3 regions of the Bradyrhizobium sp. sBnM-33 genome follow, and region 2 is predicted to be linked to each of the others. Evidence: predicted binding sites of a transcription regulator. Region 2 holds the regulator's gene; each other region holds the start of a gene.
What was found. The regulator HrcA, encoded in region 2, represses chaperone genes, less so after heat shock. The targets are predictions, from matches to a motif close to GTTAGCACTCNCNNNNNGNGAGTGCTAAC.
Positions count from the first base shown of each region.

Region 1: groES (co-chaperone GroES) is a predicted target of HrcA. The motif match lies at 1,360-1,388, and genes of this name have one in related genera.
Region 3: groES (co-chaperone GroES) is a predicted target of HrcA. The motif match lies at 2,745-2,773, and genes of this name have one in related genera.

Region 1 is NZ_CP136624.1:8,126,816-8,131,905, forward strand. Features, by position in the region: gene RX328_RS38145 (protein phosphatase CheZ) at 1-415, shown strand, start outside; gene RX328_RS38150 (hypothetical protein) at 649-1,158, opposite strand; gene groES (co-chaperone GroES) at 1,500-1,796, shown strand; gene groL (chaperonin GroEL) at 1,924-3,570, shown strand; gene RX328_RS38165 (hypothetical protein) at 4,065-5,090, shown strand, end outside.
Region 2 is NZ_CP136624.1:167,072-172,161, reverse strand. Features, by position in the region: gene rdgB (RdgB/HAM1 family non-canonical purine NTP pyrophosphatase) at 1-248, opposite strand, end outside; gene rph (ribonuclease PH) at 260-973, opposite strand; gene hrcA (heat-inducible transcriptional repressor HrcA) at 1,228-2,316, shown strand; gene grpE (nucleotide exchange factor GrpE) at 2,532-3,152, shown strand; gene RX328_RS00790 (VOC family protein) at 3,359-3,748, opposite strand; gene RX328_RS00785 (helix-turn-helix domain-containing protein) at 3,873-4,724, opposite strand; gene pncA (bifunctional nicotinamidase/pyrazinamidase) at 4,761-5,090, opposite strand, start outside.
Region 3 is NZ_CP136624.1:4,435,105-4,440,194, reverse strand. Features, by position in the region: gene RX328_RS20370 (NupC/NupG family nucleoside CNT transporter) at 78-1,328, shown strand; gene RX328_RS20365 (cupin domain-containing protein) at 1,448-1,996, opposite strand; gene RX328_RS20360 (usg protein) at 2,148-2,435, opposite strand; gene groES (co-chaperone GroES) at 2,817-3,131, shown strand; gene groL (chaperonin GroEL) at 3,221-4,861, shown strand.

The sequences.
Region 1 (5,090 bases), 1.2 Mb from region 2:
GGTCAATGGCGAGCTCGGTGCCGTCGTCGGCGGCACCGAACAGGCTACCCAGCAAATCCTGGAAGCCACCGAAGCGATCGACCAGGCGGCAACCGCTTTGTCCAAGAACATCTCGCCCGACCAGCAGAAGCTGCTCAGCGAGGATATCCAGGAACGCGTCGTCTCGATCTTCGAAGCCTGCAACTTCCAGGACCTCACCGGCCAGCGCATCAGCAAGGTGATGACCACGATGAAGTTCATCGAGCAGCACATCTACACGATGATGGACATCTGGGGCGGCGTCGATGCGATCAAGGCGCACGCCGCGCCGATCGTCGACACCCGCGAAGGCGACGCCAAGCTGCTCAACGGTCCGAAACTGGACGGCGACGCCGGCCACGCCTCGCAGGACGACATCGACGCCCTGTTTGATTGATCGGGCTGGTTAACGCGCGCTAAACAAACGCCGGCAGCGATGCCGGCGTTTTTTTGTTGGGCTCGTGCCCATCCTCCACCGTCATCATCCGCGAAAGCGGATGATCCAGTATCCCAGAGACATCAGCGATTCAGCGGAGAAGCCGCTCCTGCTGGATGTCCGGCCGGAGCCTGTCATCGGGCTCGCCGAAGGCGAGACCCGGTGGCGGGCATGACGATGAGGGTGTTGCCGCCTCACGCCCGCGGCGCGCAGCGGACATAGACCATGTTGCCGTAGCGGACCGCGGCGTCCTTTTCGATGAAGCGGGTCACCAGCACGCGGCCGTCGAACGAAACGATCTCGCGATCCTGTTCGCCGCCGGCGGGACCAGGCGGACCGATATAATTCTTGCCGCTCGGGCTGCCCTTGAGGCGCAGCTCCTGCGGAGTGGCCTGGTCGGCCAGATGCATGACCACGCCGCCATTGGCGCCGGCGCCGATCACGTAGGGCTGCTTGCACTGCCCGCGCGCCGCCGCTTCGGTGCGGGCGCGGTCATTGGGATTCTGGAACGAGGCGAGGCCCCAGCGGCCGACGATCTCGTCGGAGCGGATGGTTGCCGGCATTTCCGGCGCGACTTCGGGCTCGGGCGGCGGACTGGATGACAGTGACGGCAGGCTCATGCTGCTGCACGCCGCCAGCAAGATCGAAAGCGCCGACGCGATCGCCAGATTGGCAACCGTACGCGCATTACGTGAGCTGATCATCGCATTCCCCCGAGCAATCACTTGGCCGCTCCCGTCAAGCAGCCAACCGCAAAAAGTCTGCCGGAGCAATGACGTCGGTTAAAATTACGCCGCTGCACCGATTTGGTTTCCGAAGCACCATCCTATATTGGCCTCACCAAGGCTTTAATCCCCTTGTTTGCTTGACAGGATCGGCGCCAAGCCATATTCCCCGGCTCCACGTTTAGCACTCAAATACAACGATTGCTAAGGGTTGTGCTGCCTCGCCCGGGGCGGCGTCGAATACCCGGCATTCCCAGCCATTTTCGAGTGGTACAGACCCGAAACCTAAGCCTCCCAGAGGAACTTCAAGAGGAGACGTCATGGCCAAAACCAAATTCCGTCCACTGCACGACCGCGTCGTGGTCAAGCGCATCGATGCCGAAGAGAAGACCAAGGGCGGCATCATCATTCCCGACAGCGCCAAGGAAAAGCCGTCGCAGGGCGAAGTCGTTGCCGTCGGGCCGGGCGGCCGCGATGAGGCCGGCAAGCTGCTTCCGATCGACGTCAAGGTCGGCGACCGCGTGCTGTTCGGCAAATGGTCCGGCACCGAGGTCAAGCTCGAAAACGAGGAACTCCTGATCATGAAGGAGTCCGACATCATGGGCGTCCTGACTTAACAGCATGCTCCCGCACCCTGAGGAGACAGCGAAGCTGCCGTCTCGAGGGGCCCAGCTTTCACAAATTCATCCTTCGCGGGCGATGCCCGCTCCTCAGGATGAGGACCGTTTTCTAGGAGCAATTCAAATGGCTGCCAAAGACGTTAAATTTTCCGGCGACGCCCGCGACCGCATGCTGCGCGGCGTCGACGTTCTCGCCAACGCGGTGAAGGTGACGCTCGGTCCGAAGGGCCGCAACGTCGTGATCGAGAAGAGCTTCGGCGCTCCCCGCATCACCAAAGACGGCGTCACCGTCGCCAAGGAAATCGAGCTCGAAGACAAGTTCGAGAACATGGGCGCGCAGATGCTGCGCGAAGTCGCCTCCAAGACCAACGACACCGCGGGCGACGGCACCACGACTGCGACCGTGCTGGCGCAGGCGATCGTGCGCGAAGGCGGCAAGGCGGTCGCCGCCGGCATGAACCCGATGGACCTCAAGCGCGGCATCGACATCGCGGTCCACGCCGTCGTCAAGGATATCGAGAAGCGCGCCAAGCCGGTCGCCTCCTCGTCCGAAGTCGCCCAGATCGGGACCATCTCGGCCAACGGCGACACCGCCATCGGCAAGATGATCGCGCAGGCGATGCAGAAGGTCGGCAATGAAGGCGTGATCACGGTCGAGGAAAACAAGTCGCTCGAGACCGAAGTGGACATCGTCGAGGGCATGAAGTTCGACCGCGGCTACCTGTCGCCCTACTTCATCACCAACGCCGAGAAGATGACCGCCGAGCTGGAAGACGTCTACGTGCTCTTGCACGAGAAGAAGCTGTCCGGCCTGCAGTCGATGCTGCCGGTGCTGGAAGCCGTGGTGCAGTCGGGCCGTCCGCTGCTGATCATCGCCGAGGACGTCGAGGGCGAGGCGCTGGCGACGTTGGTGGTCAACCGCCTGCGCGGCGGCTTGAAGGTCGCCGCCGTCAAGGCGCCGGGTTTCGGCGATCGCCGCAAGGCGATGCTGGAAGACATCGCGATCCTGACCGGCGGTCAGCTCATCTCCGATGAACTCGGCATGAAGCTCGAAAGCGTCACCATCAACATGCTCGGCCGCGCCGGCAAGGTGGTGATCGACAAGGAAAACACCACGATCGTCAAGGGCGCCGGCAAGAAGAAGGACATCGAGGCCCGCGTCACCCAGATTAAGGCGCAGATCGAGGAGACCACCTCGGACTACGACCGCGAGAAGCTGCAGGAGCGCCTTGCAAAACTCGCCGGCGGCGTCGCGGTGATCAAGGTCGGCGGTGCGACCGAGGTCGAGGTCAAGGAGAAGAAGGACCGCGTCGAGGACGCCCTCAACGCGACCCGCGCAGCCGTGCAGGAAGGCATCGTGCCGGGCGGCGGCGTGGCGCTGCTCCGCGCCAAAAAGGCGGTCGGCCGCATCAACAACGACAATTCCGATGTTCAGGCCGGTATCAATATCGTCCTGAAGGCGCTGGAAGCCCCGGTTCGCCAGATCTCGGAAAACGCCGGCGTCGAAGGCTCGATCGTGGTCGGCAAGATCCTCGAGAACAAGTCGGAGACCTTCGGCTTCGACGCCCAGACCGAGGAATATGTCGACATGGTCGACAAGGGCATCATCGATCCGGCCAAGGTGGTGCGCACCGCGCTGCAGGACGCTTCGTCGGTGGCCGGCCTTTTGGTGACCACCGAAGCCATGGTCGCCGAACTGCCGAAGGAATCAGCGCCGGCGATGCCCGGCGGTGGCGGCGGCATGGGTGGAATGGGCGGCATGGGGTTCTGAGACCCCGCTCCTCAAACAGATCGAAGGCCGCCCCCGGGGCGGCCTTCTTTTTTGCGGGAGACATCGAGGTCTCTCGTGATGTGGGCGCGCTGGCAAGGCTCCCTCCCCCCTTGCGGGGGAGGGTTGGGGAGAGGGGTAAGCCGCGCATTCGGACGAAGAGATCAGGCCAATCTGAGATTCTAGCGTGACGCGTTCGTCTGGTAGCAGAGCAAGCGGCACCCCTCTCCCTAACCCTCGAGCGAGCTTCGCTCGTCTCGGACCCCGCAAGGGGGGAGGGAACCCTTCCGCCGGTGCGTCCCTACCCCGTGCTAAGCAGCCGTAAGGCGACGTGAGACCGTCATGCAATGTCGAAATGTGAGGTGAGCACGCTCGCCGGGCTCCATCCCCTTGCCGGGTGCGAGGAGCACAAGCCTCCTCACGGCCTTCTTTTTGGCCGAAGCTAGCGAGGTTTGCTACCTAAGGCGTCTCCGATTCTGTGGTCTAAGGGAATTCTCATGCGCGCGCTCCCCCTTCTCCTGCTCGGTCTGGTGATGGCCTCCCCGAATTTCGCTATCGCCCAGATGAAACTGCAGCCCAAGACCGCGCCCGGCGCGACCGAGACGCGCTATTTCACCGCGATCGACGGGCTGATGGACGGCAATGCCGATGTCATCCTGAAGGAAACCCGCCAGGGCAAGAACGTCACCGCTGCTACTCTCGACGTCTGCTACCCCGCCGCGAAGGGCGCCGACCGCAAGGACCGCTTTGTCGCCAACCTCACCGTCAGCGGCCAGAACCTGACCGGCACCACGCAGAGCCTCGGTGACAAGCTGCCGGTCACGGTCAAGCTGTTGCGCAAGCCTGTCGGCGACACCTTCGAATTCCGCGGCCAGATCAGCATCGGCCAGACCGTGACCGAAGTGACCTCGACCGACAATTCCGATCTCAGCGAGAAGGAATTTCAGGAGTACCAGACCAGCGACGACGGCATCACGCCGGCGCCGAAGGATTTTACCGACGTCTCGCCGGAAGCGATCGGCGTGCGGGTCAAGCTCGACGCCGCGTTGGACTTCCTCAAGAGTCTGAAGGGCGAGGCCGTCGAGGTCGGGCTTTCCAGCCTTTCGATCTCCTGCGACGCGCTGCGCGCCGGCGAGCAGACCATCAACCTGACGGCCGATCCGGAGCGCGCCGCCGCGCTGATCGCGAAGGCGAAGGCGGCACCAGGCGTGATCGCCGCGGGATGGACCAGCGGCAGCGTCGAAATGGACCGTACCATCCGTTTTGCAGCGGCCGATTGGCGCGACGGCGACAAGATCAACAGGGACAAAATCGCCTCGGCCATTTCAGGCGTGCTGGCGAAAACGCTTGCCGCCAAGCCGGCGGGCGCCGAGTGGGACGCCAACACCGGAAAACTGACGCTGAGCTTCAAGCGGCCGAGCCCGATCTATCCCGCGCTCGCGCTGACCGAAACTGTCGAGGTCACCGCGCTGGTCTCGCCGGATAAACCGGGCGGCACCGATCGGCTGATGCTGTGGATCTCG
Region 2 (5,090 bases):
TCGAGCGCATCGACCACGAGGCCGGAATCATCGGCAAAGGCCGGCAATTGCGCTGCTTTCGCCGCCGCGATCGCCTTGATCGCGGCGTTAGCCCGAAACGTCTTGCCGGTCTCTTCCGGTTCACTCAGGCCCAGCTCACCCGCGGAGATTGCCTCGACGCCATGCGGCGCCAGCAATTCCCGCATCTCGGCAAGCTTGCCGGGATTGTGGGTCGCGATCACGAGCCGGCCGGTGATTCGACGGTGCATGTGCGATCAGACTACGCGACGGCCAGCTTCTGCAAGTCCACCAGACGCGCGACACCCTTGCGCGCCAGTTCCATCAGCGCGAGGAACTCGTCTTGAGAGAACGGCGTCTTCTCGGCGGTGCCCTGCACCTCGATGATGCGGCCGTCGCCGGTCATGACGAAATTGGCATCGGTCTCGGCCTCAGAATCCTCGGCATAGTCGAGGTCGAGCACCGGCGTGCCCTGATAGATGCCGCAGGAGATCGCGGCGACATTGTCGCGCAGCACATCGGCTTTCAGCATGCTGCGGTTCTTCATCCAACCGATGCAGTCGGCCAACGCCACCCAGGCGCCGGTGATCGAGGCCGTGCGGGTGCCGCCATCGGCCTGGATCACGTCGCAATCGACCGTAATCTGACGCTCGCCGAGCGCTTCGAGGTCGACAGCTGCACGCAGGGAGCGGCCGATCAGCCGCTGGATCTCGACGGTGCGGCCGCCCTGCTTGCCGGCGGCGGCCTCGCGGCGGGTACGCTCCAATGTGGCGCGCGGCAGCATGCCGTATTCGGCGGTGACCCAGCCGCGGCCCTGGCCCTTCAACCAGGGCGGCAGCCGTTCTTCCAGGGTGGCCGTGACCAGCACATGGGTGTCGCCAAACTTCACCATGCAGGAACCTTCGGCATATTTGACCACGCCGCGTTCCAGCGACACGGGGCGCAACTGATCGGGCGCACGGCGGCTCGGCCGCATGGGGAATCCTTCCAAAATCGAGCGAAAATTCGTTCGCGGTGCTTGTAGGAGGGGGAACGGGCAGCGGCAAGGGTTTTTGCCTTGTTTCGGGGTAGAGGTTCGGTTCTGATCGATCAAAACCGAACCTCTACCTTGTTGTTTTGACGCGTTTCTCTACGCGAACCGGCGGCCACTTCGCTCGAAAACGCTATGCGAAGCGGACGCTTGTCATCGGCGCGCGAGATCGACAAATTAGGGGGATCAGGGAGTTAACAGTGGCCCACCACGATCCGATTGGCCTGATCGCGCCGCATGCGGGGCTCGCCCAGCTCAACGAGCGCTCGCGCGACATTTTTCGTCAAATCGTCGAGAGCTATCTTGCGACCGGCGAACCCGTCGGTTCGCGCAACATTTCGCGCCTGATCGCGGTGCCGCTGTCGCCGGCGTCCGTACGCAATGTGATGTCGGACCTCGAAGCGCTCGGCCTGATCTACGCGCCGCATACCTCGGCCGGCCGCCTGCCCACCGAACTCGGCCTGCGCTTCTTCGTCGACGCCTTGATGCAGGTCGGCGACCTCACCGAACCTGAACGGGAATCGATCCAGAGCCAGCTTGCCTCCGTCGGGCGGGCGCAGTCGGTCGAGGCGGCGCTCGGCGAGGCGCTGACGCGGCTGTCCGGCCTGACCCGTGCGGCCGCGGTGGTGCTGACCGCCAAATCTAATTCACGGCTGAAACACATCGAATTCGTCCGGCTGGAGCCGGAGCGCGCGCTGGTCGTGCTGGTTGGCGAAGACGGTCAGGTCGAAAACCGCGTGCTGACGCTGCCGCCCGGCGTGCCTTCCTCGGCCCTGACGGAGGCGAGCAATTTTCTCAATGCGCGAATTCGCGGCCGAACGCTCGCTGAAGCGCGGCTCGAACTCGAAACCGCGATGGCGCAGAGCCGCATCGAGCTCGATCAATTGACGCAGAAGGTGATCGAGGCGGGGATTGCGAGCTGGTCGGGCGGCGAAAACGAAGACCGGCAGTTGATCGTGCGCGGGCATGCCAACCTGCTGGAAGATTTGCACGCGCTGGAAGATCTCGAACGCGTCAAGTCGCTGTTCGACGATCTCGAGACCAAGCGCGGCGTGATCGACCTGTTGGGCCGGGCCGAGCGCGCCGAAGGCGTGCGGATCTTCATCGGATCGGAGAACAAGCTGTTCTCGCTGTCCGGTTCCTCGACCATCATCGCACCCTATAGCGACGCTTCGCGCCGCATTGTCGGCGTTCTCGGCGTGATCGGGCCGACCCGGCTGAACTATGCGCGGGTAATTCCGACCGTGGATTATGCCGCCCGCATTGTCAGCCGGATGCTGGGCGGCTGATCCGCCACGAATCGACCCCAATCCTGGCTTTGTCGTTTTGACGCGTTTTCTACCGCAGATAAGTCTACGCAATCTGCGCAAGCTTGATTGCTATGCGAACCGGTGCCCACTTCGCTCGAAAACGCTATGGAGCGCTTGATTTTCGGCCCCTAAAGCACGATATCCCGCTCAGCAAATCCCCATCGAACCAGAATCGTTTTTGAGAAGGCAGTCTTATGACCGATCCCAACCGGCCGAGTGACGACGGGGCACAACCCGCCAACCAGACCGGCGAGCCCGTGGTCTCAAAACCCTACATCATGCCCGACGATCCCGAGGAAGGATCGGTCGAGGCGTTGACGAAGGAAGCGGCGGAAGCGCGCGACAAGATGCTGCGCACGCTGGCGGAGATGGAAAACCTGCGCAAGCGCACCGCCAAGGAAGTCGCCGACGCGCGCGCCTACGGCATTACCGGCTTCGCCCGCGACATTCTGGAGATCGCCGACAATCTGCAGCGCGCGCTTGATGCCATGCCGGCCGAGACCAAGGCCAGCGCCGATCCGGCGCTGAAGGCTTTCATCGAAGGCGTCGAGCTGACCGAGCGCTCGCTGCTCAACACGCTGGAGAAGAACGGCGTCAAGAAGTTCGATCCGTCGGGCGAGAAGTTCGATCCGAATTTCCAGCAGGCGATGTACGAAGTGCCCGATCCGTCCGTTCCCGCAGGTACGGTGGTTCAGGTCGTACAGGCCGGCTTCATGATCGGCGAGCGCGTGCTGCGCCCGGCACTCGTCGGCGTCTCGAAGGGCGGCGCCAAGGCCGCGCCGGCGGCCAACAATGAGCCGAACAGCGCGGCGTAAATAGACCCTCATGGTGAGGAGGCGCGCAAGTGCCGTCTCCGGACGATGCTTCGCATCGCCGGGAGAACCATGAAGGCCCCGCTGCGGAATCTCGGCCTTCATCCTTCGATGACGCGCGCAGGCGCGCTCCTCCAGCGACGAGCGCAATTGCGCTCGCGCAGGGATGAGGGGTCTACGGAGTATCACCGAAGGCGGTTGACGCGGGCCTATGCTCGCAGCGGCCTCTCGTCCGCCTTCGGCCGGTAGGTCCCAAAACTCCAGAGATTGCCTTCCGGATCCCGGCAGGCGAAGTCGCGGCTACCATAATCGGTGTCGCGCAGGTCCATTTCGATGATGGCGCCGGAGGCTTTGACCTTCGCATGCAGGGCGTCGGGATCGTCGACTGCGACATACAGCGCGTCCGTGCGACGGCCGCCGATATCGCCGACGAGCTTGCCGTATTCGTCCTCCCTGCTTTGGCCGAGCATCAGGATCGAGGGCCCAAAGGCAAGCTCGGCGTGATGAATCGTGCCGCCGTTCCGGTAGACGGCGCGTTCGGTGAAACCAACAACTTCCTTGAGCCAGCGGATCATCGCTTCGGCATCCCGGCAGCGCATCGTCGGATAAAGGCGCGGCGCTTCGCTTTTGCTTGGACTGGTCACGGGCAACTCCCTGCATTGCGTTACCTCGCCAATATCGCGAGGTGAGGTGCGTCGGCTTGAAGATTTGTTACCTGACTGGCTACGCGTCCAGCGCGTCCAGCGGGCGCAGCAGGCGGCTATCAGCCAGCGCCAGCCGGTGGGCCCAGGCTGTTGGCGGTTCGCCAGCAAGGGCTGAAAATTCGCGGACGAGATGCGCCTGGTCGGCATAGCCGCTTTCGGCCGCAATCCCTGCCCAGCCGCTTGCCGCTCCCGTCTGCGCGAGCCGGCAGGTTTGATGGAAGCGCATGATGCGGGCGACCGGCTTCGGCGCGAGACCAATTTCCGCTCGGAAGCGATCGACCAAATGCTTGCGGCTCCAGCCGATCTCTCTTGCAAGCGCAGTGATGCGCACGCCGCCCGCGCTGCGTGCCAGCCGTCTATAGGCAAATGTGATCTCGGGCGAAGGCCGATGGCTGGCACGGCCTGCAACAAAATCCTCGACCAGATCGAAACGATCCTGCCAGCGGGATATAGCACCGAGCCGATCGCGCAGGTGCCGTCCCTCGGGCCGCAGCACGTCGCCGATGTCGACCATGCGCGCGGCGAGATCGACGACAGCGCCGCCAAAGAAGCGATAGGCGCCGAGTGGCGTGAAGTCCACCTGCACGCATTCAGCGCCGCCATCGGATTCGATATGAACCGGGCCGGCATAAAGCCCGGCGGCGAAGCTCGGCTGCCGGTCGGCGGTGCCAGGCTCGCGCCCAAGCGCAATCAGGAACGGTGTGCCGAAGCTGATGATCAGCGGCACCACCAGGCCGGCGACTTCACGCTGGAAAAACCGGCCGCGCGCCGTTTCGCGATAACCCGTTATCCTGGAAATGAGACCAGCCGTGCGCTCTGACGGCGCACGACGGGCCAGTTCGAACGCAAACGGAGCCGGTGGATAGGACATCCTCGCTCTCCAATTGGCCTCCGAAGAGGACGGGCGTTAAGCCGCGATATCGCTCGACTGAATGCGCTTGACGCCGGCCTTGGTCATGTCGGCCCAAGCCTTGGCGAGAGAGCCCTGGGTGTCGATGCCGCGGCAGGCGTCCTCGATCACATAGGTCTCAAAGCCCGCCTTGCGCGCATCCAGCGCGCTCCATGCCACGCAGAAATCGGTCGCGAGGCCGGCGAGGAAAACCCGCTTCACCTTGCGCGCCTTCAGGTACGCAGCGAGCCCCGTTGTGGTCTTGCCGTCGGCCTCGGTGAAGGCCGAATAGCTGTCGACGTCCTTGTGAAAACCCTTGCGGATGATGAGGCCGGCATGCGGGATCGC
Region 3 (5,090 bases), 4.3 Mb from region 2:
ACCGCGTCCGGGACACGAGTTGGGCTTTCACAAATCGACAAGGTTGGCATAATCGCTCCCGGGTTTTCGGGGGATTCATGCTGCAACTGCAATCGGCGTTTGGCGTGCTGGCGTTGCTGGCGATCGCATGGGCGTGCGGCGAGAACCGCCGCGCCGTGTCGCTCCGTCAGGTGGCGATCGGGCTGGCCGTCACCATCGTCACCGCGCTGGTGCTGCTCAAGCTGCCGCCGGTGGCAAAAGCCTTCGGCGCCATCAACGACGCCGTGGGCACGATCGCGGCGGCGACGCGCGCCGGCACTTCCTTCGTGTTCGGCTATCTCGGCGGCGGCGCGCTGCCGTTCGATCTCAAGGCGCCGGGCGCGGATTTCATCCTGGCATTCCAGGCGCTGCCGATCGTGCTCGTCATGAGCGTTCTGACCACGCTCCTGTTCTACTGGCGCGTGCTGCCCCCGATCGTGCGCGGCATGGCGTGGCTGTTGGAGCGCACGCTCGGCGTCGGCGGGGCGGTCGGGCTGTCGGCCGCGGCCAATATTTTTCTCGGCATGGTCGAGGCACCGCTGTTTATCCGCCCCTACTTGGCGCAGCTCACGCGCAGCGAACTGTTCCTGGTGATGACCGGCGGCATGGCCGGCATCGCAGGCACCGTGCTGGTGCTTTACGCCACGTTCCTGGCGCCGCTGATTCCCGATGCGGCCGCGCATTTCGTCATCGCATCCGTGCTGGGCGCACCGGCCGCGATCCTGATCAGCTTGATCATGGTGCCGGAGACTTCCGATAAGCGCACTGGCGGCTCGCTTGGAGATCCCGACATGCATGCGTCCTCGACCATGGATGCAATCACCAAGGGCACGGCGGCCGGGCTCGAACTGCTGCTCAACATCGTCGCGATGCTCTTGGTGCTGGTGGCGCTGGTTTATCTCGTCAATGCGATCCTCGGGCTGTTGCCCGAGATCGGCGGCGCCAAAATTTCGCTACAGCGGCTGCTGGGGCTTGTGATGGCGCCGGTGTGCTGGCTGATGGGCCTGCCCTGGCCGCAAGCCGTCACGGCCGGAAGCCTGATGGGCACCAAGACCGTGCTCAACGAGCTTATCGCCTATCTTGAGCTCTCAAAGCTCGGCACTGATACGCTCGACCCGCGCTCGCGGCTGATTATGCTCTACGCGATGTGCGGCTTTGCCAACTTCGCCAGTCTCGGCATCATGATCGGCGGCCTCGGCACCATGGCGCCGGAGCGGCGCGAGGAGATCAATGCGCTGGGATTGAAGTCGATCGTGTCAGGCACGCTGGCGACGTGTTTGATGGGGGCGGTGGTGGGGGTGTTGACGTGACGCTCCGCGTCATTCCGGGATTGTGCGCAAGCACCAGACCTCAGATGCGCAATTGCGCATCGGGGAATCTCAAGATTCGGGGTTCGACGCTTCGCGTCGCCCCGGAATGACGGCGAGATTTACGACGCCAATTCCACCGTCTTGAACTCCGCCGGCAAGATCACTTCCAGCAACTCGACATCATCGGAATAATCCATGATCAGATGCTTGATGCGCGGCGGCTGGGTCCAGGCGCTGCCTTCTTTCATCAGCGTCTCGCCCTGTCCTTCCATATAGGTCTTCACCCAGCCCTTGAGCACGTAGACCATCTGGAATTCGACGTCGTGGTAATGCAGTTTTGAAACTTCTGCCGGGTTGCACGGGCCGATCAGGCGGATGACATGCGCCTGCGCCAGGCCATGCGTCGCGTCCGCGATGCCGAGGTCGCGGTATTTGGCGTAAGTTCGCAGACCATCGGCCTTGAAATCCTCTTCGCGGTGATGGCTGATGGCGATGCGCTGCTTCGGCCGGGCCTTCCTGGCCGGTTTGGCCTTGACCGCCGGCGCGCCCCTCGCCTTTGACTTGACGGCCTTGCGGGCTGAGGATTTGGCTGCCGCCTTGTGACCCGACCACTTCTTCTTCACGGCGAGCTGCGCCGCGGGACGTGATGCCGCTTTCTTCTTGGCCATGGGTGCCTCCCTTTTTGTTTGTCGCAGGAGGCTAACACAGAATTTTTTCGTAGGGTGGGCAAAGCGCAGCGTGCCCACCACCGCGAGCGGAGTGTCAGATGGTGGGCACGCTTCGCTTTGCCCACCCTACGGCAGCTCTACAGCAGCTCGGTCAATGCAGCCTGAACACCCCGTCGACGGCGCGCAGCTCCGTCGGCTTGATCAGCCTGGAATGCGCCACCGTCACGGAATATAGCGGGCCATCGAGCTTTTCCTGCCAGAACGCGAGGAAGTCCTTCAGCGCCGGGAATTTCGGAAACAGATCGTAATTCTGCCAGACATAGGTCTGCAGCAACGAAGGATGATCCGGCATCCGATACAGAATTTGCGCCGTCGTCAGCCCGTAACCCAGCACCTGCTTCCGGAAGTCGTCGGAAGCAACTCCAACCCGCGAGACCATGCCAAACCTCCATTGCTGGAAGCGCATTTCACGTGGTGGCCACACACCGAGCCGCCCCGGCGGAGATGCGCTCACATGAGAGAAATGTGACGCACGATACCAACCTATCACAAGCCTAAATGCTTAACGAATTGTTGAAAATTCCCGCGTTAGCAGCAGCTTACCGCACGTGCTAATACGGGGTCCGGAGGCTTCCGTCGCCGCGTTAATCATGCCGAACAAAATTGGCAGACGACATACTTGAGTGCTAATTTTTCTGCTAGAAGCCCTTGTCCCCCGAAGAATACTGGCCTAAATCAGCCCAGCCGGGTTGGCACTCGCCGGTCCGGACTGCCAAAATTCCAGAATTCTACAACATTCCCAGACGTTTAGGAGGACTGCATGAACTTCCGTCCGCTTCACGACCGCGTCGTGGTCAAACGCATCGACGCCGAAGAGAAGACCGCTGGCGGCATCATCATTCCGGACACTGCCAAGGAAAAGCCCTCCCAGGGCGAAGTCGTCGCCGTCGGCCCCGGCGGCCGTGACGAAACCGGCAAGCTGATCCCGATTGACCTCAAGGTCGGCGACCGCGTCCTGTTCGGCAAGTGGTCGGGCACCGAAGTCAAGATCGACGGCCAGGAGCTCCTGATCATGAAGGAGTCCGACATCATGGGCGTGCTCGACGCCTCCGCCGCCAAGAAGAAGGCCGCCTAAGACACCGCCTGCCACGCTCACCCTGAGGAGCGCCCGCAAGGCGCCTCCCCGACAGGGTGAGAAACAAAGATCAACTCAGGGAAACAAATATGTCAGCCAAAGAAGTCAAATTCGGCGTCGATGCCCGCGACCGCATGCTGCGCGGCGTCGACATCCTCAACAACGCCGTGAAGGTCACGCTCGGCCCGAAGGGCCGCAACGTCGTGCTCGACAAGTCGTTCGGCGCTCCCCGCATCACCAAGGACGGCGTCACCGTCGCCAAGGAGATCGAGCTCGACGACAAGTTCGAGAACATGGGCGCGCAGATGGTGCGCGAAGTCGCCTCCAAGTCCGCTGACGCTGCCGGCGACGGCACCACCACCGCAACCGTGCTCGCGGCTGCGATCGTCCGTGAAGGCGCCAAGTCCGTTGCCGCCGGCATGAACCCGATGGACCTGAAGCGCGGTATCGACCTGGCGGTGGAAGCCGTGGTCGCCGACCTCGTCAAGAACTCCAAGAAGGTCACCTCGAACGAGGAAATCGCCCAGGTCGGCACCATCTCCGCCAACGGCGACGCCGAAATCGGCAAGTTCCTCGCCGACGCCATGAAGAAGGTCGGCAACGAGGGTGTCATCACGGTTGAGGAAGCCAAGTCTCTCGAGACCGAACTCGACGTCGTCGAAGGCATGCAGTTTGACCGCGGCTACATCTCCCCCTACTTCGTTACCAACGCCGACAAGATGCGCGTCGAGATGGACGATGCCTATATCTTGATCAACGAGAAGAAGCTGTCCTCGCTGAACGAGCTGCTGCCGCTGCTGGAAGCCGTGGTGCAGACCGGCAAGCCGCTGGTGATCGTCGCCGAAGACGTCGAAGGCGAAGCCCTCGCCACCCTCGTCGTCAACCGTCTGCGCGGTGGTCTGAAGGTCGCGGCCGTCAAGGCTCCGGGCTTCGGCGATCGCCGCAAGGCCATGCTGCAGGACATCGCGATCCTGACCGGCGGTCAGGCGATCTCGGAAGACCTCGGCATCAAGCTCGAGAACGTCACCCTGCAGATGCTCGGCCGCGCCAAGAAGGTGATGATCGACAAGGAAAACACCACGATCGTCAATGGCGCCGGCAAGAAGGCTGACATCGAGGCGCGCGTGCAGCAGATCAAGGCGCAGATCGAGGAAACCACCTCGGACTATGACCGTGAGAAGCTGCAGGAGCGTCTGGCCAAGCTCGCGGGCGGCGTAGCCGTGATCCGCGTCGGCGGCGCGACCGAGGTCGAGGTGAAGGAGCGCAAGGATCGCGTGGATGACGCGATGCATGCGACCCGTGCGGCGGTTGAAGAAGGCATCGTGCCGGGCGGCGGCGTCGCCCTGCTCCGCGCCTCCGAGCAGCTCAAGCGCATCAAGACCGCGAACGACGACCAGAAGACCGGCGTCGAGATCGTGCGCAAGGCGCTCTCCGCGCCGGCCCGCCAGATCGCGATCAACGCCGGTGAAGACGGCTCCGTCATCGTCGGCAAGATCCTCGAGAAGGAGCAGTACAATTACGGCTTCGACTCGCAGACCGGCGAATACGGCAATTTGGTCTCCAAGGGCATCATCGACCCGACCAAAGTCGTTCGTGCGGCGATCCAGAACGCGGCGTCCGTCGCGGCTCTCCTGATCACCACCGAAGCCATGATCGCCGAACTGCCGAAGAAGAACGCCGGCGGCCCCGCAATGCCTCCGGGCGGCGGCATGGGCGGCATGGATTTCTGAGCCAGCCTCTCAGGCGATACGAATGCGGAACCCCGGCAGCGATGCCGGGGTTTTTGCTTTGACGGCGACGCCGACGGCCAGAGCGCTGATGTCACTGCAACGTGACGCTGAAGCAAAACCTTCCCGCTGCTTGAGATATCCCGGTTATACACAGCGCGGTGTAAATTATACCAGCGTATGCGTTGACAATTTTCAAAAAACTTCTCGCGAGAGTCGCAAACCGAACCGA